DNA from 2 places in the Collimonas sp. GW821-FHT07E08 genome. Region 2 is predicted to be linked to the other one. Evidence: predicted binding sites of a transcription regulator. Region 2 holds the regulator's gene; the other holds the start of a gene.
What was found. Region 2 encodes sigma-54, which starts transcription at its own class of promoters, with help from an activator protein. Its sites were predicted from a motif close to TGGCANGNAANCTGCTTT; they were not measured.
Positions count from the first base shown of each region.

Region 1: urtA (urea ABC transporter substrate-binding protein) is a predicted target of sigma-54. The motif match lies at 1,763-1,780, and genes of this name have one in related genera.

Region 1 covers NZ_JBWKQR010000004.1:161,573-164,986, reverse strand. Annotated here, with positions in the region: gene dapA (4-hydroxy-tetrahydrodipicolinate synthase) at 1-377, shown strand, start outside; gene AC07RZ_RS06850 (calcium:cation antiporter) at 453-1,535, shown strand; gene urtA (urea ABC transporter substrate-binding protein) at 1,882-3,135, shown strand.
Region 2 covers NZ_JBWKQR010000007.1:203,754-207,167, reverse strand. Annotated here, with positions in the region: gene AC07RZ_RS11295 (DUF4197 domain-containing protein) at 1-653, shown strand, start outside; gene hpf (ribosome hibernation-promoting factor, HPF/YfiA family) at 763-1,113, opposite strand; gene AC07RZ_RS11285 (RNA polymerase factor sigma-54) at 1,269-2,750, opposite strand; gene lptB (LPS export ABC transporter ATP-binding protein) at 2,857-3,414, opposite strand, start outside.

The DNA.
Region 1 (3,414 bases), on a different contig from region 2:
TGTTCAATACGCTCTGCCTGGGCGGACACGGCGCCATTTCCGCCGCGGCGCACATACGGCCCGACCTGTTTGTGCATTTGTTCGAACTGGTGCGCGCCGCCCAGCTCGGTTCGGCGCGCGCCCTGTTCAAGCAGCTGCTGCCGGTGATCCAGCTGCTGTTCTCGGAACCGAATCCTGGTCCGGTAAAGGCGGCGCTGGCCATGCAAGGCCAGATACAGGACGAACTGCGCCTGCCGATGACAAGGATGTCGGCGGCGGGCCGGGTCAAGCTGGCCAGGGCGCTGGAAAAGCTGATGACGGTGCCGGTTGCCGGCAAGAGCATGCAGCCGGAATCGGCCATGCGCGGCAAATCCCGGCTGCTGGGCCTGGTGAGATGAAGCGCCTTGTCCTTGCCGGCGGCCGATTTCCACGCAATACTTGCAAAAAATGCTTGATGCGTGTCCAATCGCCATATGAAAATTTCCCCTGCACTCCCCATATGGTCCATCGCCGCTCCGGTCGCCGGCTGGCTCCTGCTCGGCGGCGCGAGCTTTAATCCAGGCGGCTTTTATACGATATTGCTGGTGATTGGCCTGCTCGGCAGCGTACTGGCGGCGGTGTACCACGCCGAGGTCGTCGCGCACCGGGTCGGCGAACCTTACGGCACGCTGGTGCTGGCGCTGGCGGTGACCCTGATCGAAGTGGCGCTGATCGTCTCGCTGATGCTGGCCGGCGGCGAAGAAACCACGGGCCTGGCGCGCGATACCGTGTTTGCCGCCATCATGATCATCCTCAACGGCATCGTCGGCATCTGCCTGCTGGTCGGCGCCAGCCGCCACAAGGAACAGAGTTTCGGCTTGCTGGGCGTGAGCGCTTCGCTGGCGACGCTGGCGGCGATCGCGGTGCTGACGCTGGTGCTGCCCAACTACACCTCGAGCGCCGCCGGCCCGTTCTACAGTCCCAGCCAGCTGGCGTTCATCGCCGTCATCTCGCTGATACTGTACGGCACCTTCGTGCTGGTGCAGACCGTGCGCCATCGCGATTACTTCTTGCCGGAAGAAGCTGTCAACGATGAAGATGTCCACGCGGCGCCGCCATCAGCCAAGGTGGCCGCGCTCAGCGGCGGCTTGCTGCTGGTTTGCCTGGGAGCGGTGGTGCTGCTGGCGAAATCGCTGGCGCCGGCCCTGGAAACCGCGGTGGCGAGCGTCGGCGCGCCCAAGACCCTGGTCGGCATCATCATTGCCGCGGTGGTGCTGCTGCCGGAAGGACTGGCCGCGGTGCGTGCGGCGCGCGCCAACCGCCTGCAGACCAGCCTCAACCTGGCGCTGGGTTCGGCGCTGGCCAGCATCGGCCTGACCATTCCGGCGGTTGCCATCGTTTCGCTCACCACCGGCTGGACCCTGTCGCTCGGCCTGGACGTCAAATCCACCGTGCTGCTGCTGCTGTCTTTCATCGTCGCCACGCTGTCGCTCGGCACCGGCCGCACCACGGTCATGCAAGGCACGGTGCACCTGGTGATTTTTGCGGTTTACCTGTTTACCACCATCGTTCCCTGAACCAATCCCGGAGCTGGCCAGCCAGTTCCGGTTTTCCGCACCAATCGGTATCGTTTTTTGCGGCGCCCCCAGGGTCGCCGCATAGCGCGGCACCATGCTGGTGCGCTTATCCTGCACCAAAATCCCCTCTCACCAAATATGGGCGCCGCGCGTCTCGCTGGCGTCGATATTGTTCCAGATTCAAGTCGTTCTCCCCGAATCCGGCGCATGGCGCCGCCCCGCCTCTCTGGCATGCATTCTGCTAATGCCATTGTGTAATCGGCGCATCCCCTCACCAGGTTTGCCGCAGGCTTTCTTTGCTCGTGCTTTTTCTGTTTTTTATCGCTCATAACCGGAGGAGAAATTCATGTCACGTCGCACCCTTCTGAAAGCTACCGCACTCGGCGCTTTCGCCCTGGCCGCCAGCTCCTGGCTGCCGTCTGCATTTGCCGCGGACACCATCAAGGTAGGCATCCTGCATTCGCTGTCGGGCACCATGGCGATCTCTGAAACCTCGCTGAAGGATGTGGCCCTGATGGCGATTGAAGAGATCAACGCCAACGGCGGCGTGATGGGCAAGCAACTGGAGCCGGTGGTGGTCGACCCGGCTTCCAACTGGCCGCTGTTCGCCGAAAAGGCGCGCCAGCTGGTTTCGCAGGACAAGGTGTCGGTGGTGTTCGGCTGCTGGACCTCGGTTTCGCGCAAATCGGTGCTGCCGGTCTTCAAGGAACTCAACAGCCTGCTGTTCTATCCGGTGCAGTATGAAGGCGAAGAGCTGGAGAAGAACGTGTTCTACACCGGCGCCGCGCCTAACCAGCAAGCGATCCCGGCCACCGAATACCTGATGTCGAAAGAAGGCGGCGGCGCCAAGCGCTTCGTCCTGCTCGGCACCGACTATGTCTACCCGCGCACCACCAACAAGATCCTGCGCGCCTTCCTGCATAGCAAGGGCGTGAAAGATGCGGATATCGACGAGGTCTACACACCGTTCGGCCACTCCGACTACCAGACCATCGTCGCCAACATCAAGAAATTTTCCGCCGGCGGCAAAACGGCAGTGATCTCGACCATCAACGGCGATTCCAATGTGCCGTTCTACAAGGAACTGGGCAATGCCGGCCTGAAAGCCACGGACGTGCCGGTGGTGGCGTTCTCGGTCGGTGAAGAAGAATTGCGCGGCGTCGACGCCAAGCCGCTGGTCGGCCACCTGGCCGCATGGAATTATTTCGAGTCGGTGAAAAACCCGGTCAATACCGCCTTCATCAAGAAATGGAAAGCCTACGCCGTCGCCAAGAAACTGCCGAACGCCAGCACCGTGGTCACCAACGATCCGATGGAAGCGACCTATGTCGGCATCTACATGTGGAAACAGGCCGTGGAAAAAGCCAAGTCCACCGACACCGACAAAGTGATCGCCGCCATGTCCGGCCAGAAATTCAAGGCCCCGTCCGGCTATGAACTGGAAATGGACGCCACCAACCATCACCTGCACAAGCCGGTAATGATCGGCGAAATCAAGGCAGACGGCCAGTTCAACGTAGTCAACAAAACCAAGACCACAATCCGTGCGCAGCCTTGGAGTCCATACATCCCGGGCAACGAAGGCAAGCAAAAACTCTGACCGTAGCGGCATCAAGGCTGTTGGTTTTGACGTTGCTGTTGTAGTTGCTGTTGCTTTTGACGTTGCCGTGGCTCTTGACGTTGCCGTTGCTTTTGAATTCCGCATGGGGACGTTGCCAAATGAGCCAGCGGTCAGCCGGGAATTGTGGGAAGACATGTTTGAGCGAAGCGAGTTTGTCTTCCCACCCGGCTGACCGCTGGCTCATTTGGGGACCCGACCGAAGGGAGGGCAACGGCTTTGCGGTCGCCTTCTTTTGGTTACTTTTCTTGGCGAAGCAAG
Region 2 (3,414 bases):
TGGCAGTAACCGCTTCCGCCGCGCTTGCCTTGTCCTTAAGCGACTTGAGCAACCAGGACGCCAGCAGCGGCCTGAAAGCCGCGCTGCAAAAAGGCGCGGATGTCGCGGTGTCCAAACTGGGCGTCGAGAATGGCTTCCTGAACAACGACAAGGTCAAGATCGGCTTGCCCAGCGTGCTCGATAAAGCCATGCCGCTCTTGAGGATGACCGGCCAGGGACAGAAACTGGACGACCTGGTAGTGTCGATGAACCATGCCGCGGAACAGGCAGTGCCGCTGGCCAAGCCGCTGCTGTTGAATGCAGTGAAATCGATGTCGGTGACGGATGCAAAAAACATCCTGACCGGCGGCGATACTTCGGTGACTGACTTCTTCAAGTCAAAGACTTCGGCGCAACTGGGCCAGAAATTCCTGCCTATCGTCAAAGGCGTGACCGACCGCAACGGCTTGTCGGCGCAATACAATTCGGTCATGGGGCAAGTCGGCAAGACCGGCATGGTGCCGGCCCAGCAAAGCACCGTTGAAGGTTACGTCACGCAGCGTGCGCTGGACGGCCTGTACACCATCATCGGCGACGAAGAGAAAGCGATACGGCAGGATCCGGTCGGCGCCGGCAGCGCGATTATCGGCAAGGTGTTCGGCGCATTGAAATAAGGACGCGCCGCAGCGATAAACAATAATATGGTTTGATAATAACAAAGGGCGCATTGACTGCGCCCTTGTTCATTTATTGGCGCGAGCCACACGGCTCGCGCAGGCCGGATCAGGTCGCGGCGGGGAGTTCTTCCGGCAGGTGCTTGATCGCATCGTGCTGGTGGTCTTGCATCTTGTCCTTGTATTTGATCACCTGGCGATCGAGTTTGTCGATCAGGGCGTCGATGGCGGCGTAAAGATCGTGGGCAATGCTTTCGGCATGCAAATCTTTTCCTTTTACGCGCAGGTTGATTTCCGCTTTCTGGCGTTTTTCTTTTTCAGTAATCTTGTCGACCGTCAGGATCACGCTGATATCGATGACCTGGTCGAAATGGCGTTTGATACGCTCTAGTTTGCTTTGTACGTATTCGCGAATGGCAGGGGTTAACTCGAGGTGATGCCCACTGATGGTGAAGTTCATACAGCGCTCCTATCAAGAATATTGCTGGCGGTCCGGAGCCGGATACGCAGGATCTTTAGGCGGACGGTCCGAAAACAGACAGTCCTGGCAAGAACCAATGAAACCCGCTTCGTCTGGACACAGCAAGGGTAAGCTTTACAATCAAACCAAAAGAACTACAAGGCCTTGCGTAAATTAACAGACGGAATTTTCAGTGCTTCGCGATATTTTGCGACGGTGCGGCGGGCTACCACCATACCTTGTTCCGCAAGCATGTCGGCAATCTTGCTGTCAGAGAAAGGATTTTTTGTATCTTCCGCTCCTATCAATTGCTTAATGAGTGCCCTGATTGCCGTTGAGGAAGCCTCTCCACCTGCCTCAGTAGCAACATGGCTGCCGAAGAAATACTTCAGTTCAAACATCCCGTGGGGAGTGAGCATGTATTTCTGAGTGGTTACACGAGAAATAGTACTCTCGTGTAGTCCCAGTGTATCAGCTATTTCACGCAACACAAGCGGCCGCATGGCCACCGCGCCGTGCGAAAAGAAATTCCTCTGGCGTTCCACGATGGCTTGCGCCACGCGCAGGATGGTGTCGAAGCGCTGCCGCATATTCTTGATCAGCCACTTGGCTTCCTGCAGCTGCGAAGTGAGCGCGCCGTCGCCCTTGCTTTGCTTCAGAATGTTGGCATACAGGACATTCACCCTGAGCCTTGGCATGACGTCATTGTTGAGCATGACCTGCCAGCCTTGCTTGCTGCGCCTGACGATCACGTCGGGCACGACGTAGTCGGAGGTGTTGGCGGCGAACGGCGCGCCAGGGTGCGGATTGCATTGCTTGATGACCGCCTGCGCCTCGCGCAGGTCTTCGTCGTCGCAATCGAGCGCCTTCTTGATTTTATTGAAATCGCGTTGCGCAAAAAGCATCAGGTGGTCTTGCACAATCGCCAATGCAAGCCGGCGCGTGACAAATGGCACTTTGATAAAACGCTTGATCTGCAAGCTCAGGCATTCCGCCGCATTGCGGGCGCCGACGCCTGCCGGGTCGAAACTCTGCACCATCTTCAGCGCCGTCGATAATTCCTCGATGGCGATTTCCAGTTCCGGCGGCAGGCGCTCCAGGATTTCTTCCAGCGATTCTTCCAGATAGCCGTTGTCGTCGAGCGCATCGATGGTTAGTTCGACCAGGGCGCGGTCGCGCATGTCGTGCAGCGTCTCGCGCATCTGCTGCAGCAGATGTTCGCGCAAGGTGGATTCATGGGCTTCCAGCTGCGGCCGCGCATCTTCGTCATCCGGGGTTTTTGAGCTGCGCGCGACATCGTCGAAACTCCACTCGCCGTCGCCGCTTTCCGGGCCGCTCTCGGCCGCCGGCGGCGTGTCCAGTCCGGTTTCGCTTTCGCTCGGCGAGCTGCTCACTTCGCTGTCGCCCACCGGGGCATCCATGGTCGACGTGGTGCCGCTGATGGCGCCGTCCGCCAGCAAGCGTACGGAATTGTCGAGCGGGTCGTCGACCCGCTCCAGCAGCGGATTGTCCGACAGGATTTGTTCCAGCTCCTGGTGCAGTTCGAGCGTGGACAATTGCAGCAGCCTGATAGACTGCTGCAACTGGGGTGTCAGCGCAAGATGCTGCGAGGTGCGTAGCTGGAGTGATTGTTTCATGGCTTCCGTGCAGACAATTCACTGGTATTTCTTTATCCGGGGCAAGCTGCCGCGGCAGCGCGGCGCATTCCCTTGTCCCCGACCGTTCGGGCATGTCTCGATGAAGCTACATGCGGAAATGCTCGCCCAGGTATACGCGCCGCACCGACTCGTCGGCGATGATGTCGTCCGGACTGCCGCTGGCCAGCACGCTGCCCTGGTTGATGATGTAGGCGCGATCGCAGATGCCTAGTGTTTCGCGCACATTGTGGTCGGTGATCAGCACGCCTATGCCGCGTTCCTTGAGGAAGCGGACGATGCGCTGGATCTCGATCACGGCGATCGGGTCGATCCCGGCAAACGGTTCATCCAGCAGGACGAAGCGGGGATTGGTGGCCAGCGCGCGGGCGATTTCGACCCGCCGGCGTTCACCGCCCGACAACGACAGCGCCTGGTTTTCACGCAGCTTTTCGATTTGCAGTTCGTGCAGCAGCTTCTGCAGCTGCTCGTCGATTTGAGCCTTGGTGAGCGGCTTGCCGTTGGGACGCTGCAGTTCCAGCACGGCGCGGATATTGTCTTCCACCGTCAGCTTGCGGAACACCGATGCCTCTTGCGGCAGGTACGACAGGCCGAGCACCGCGCGCCGGTGGATAGGCAAGCGCGAAATGTCGACGCCGTCGAGGTC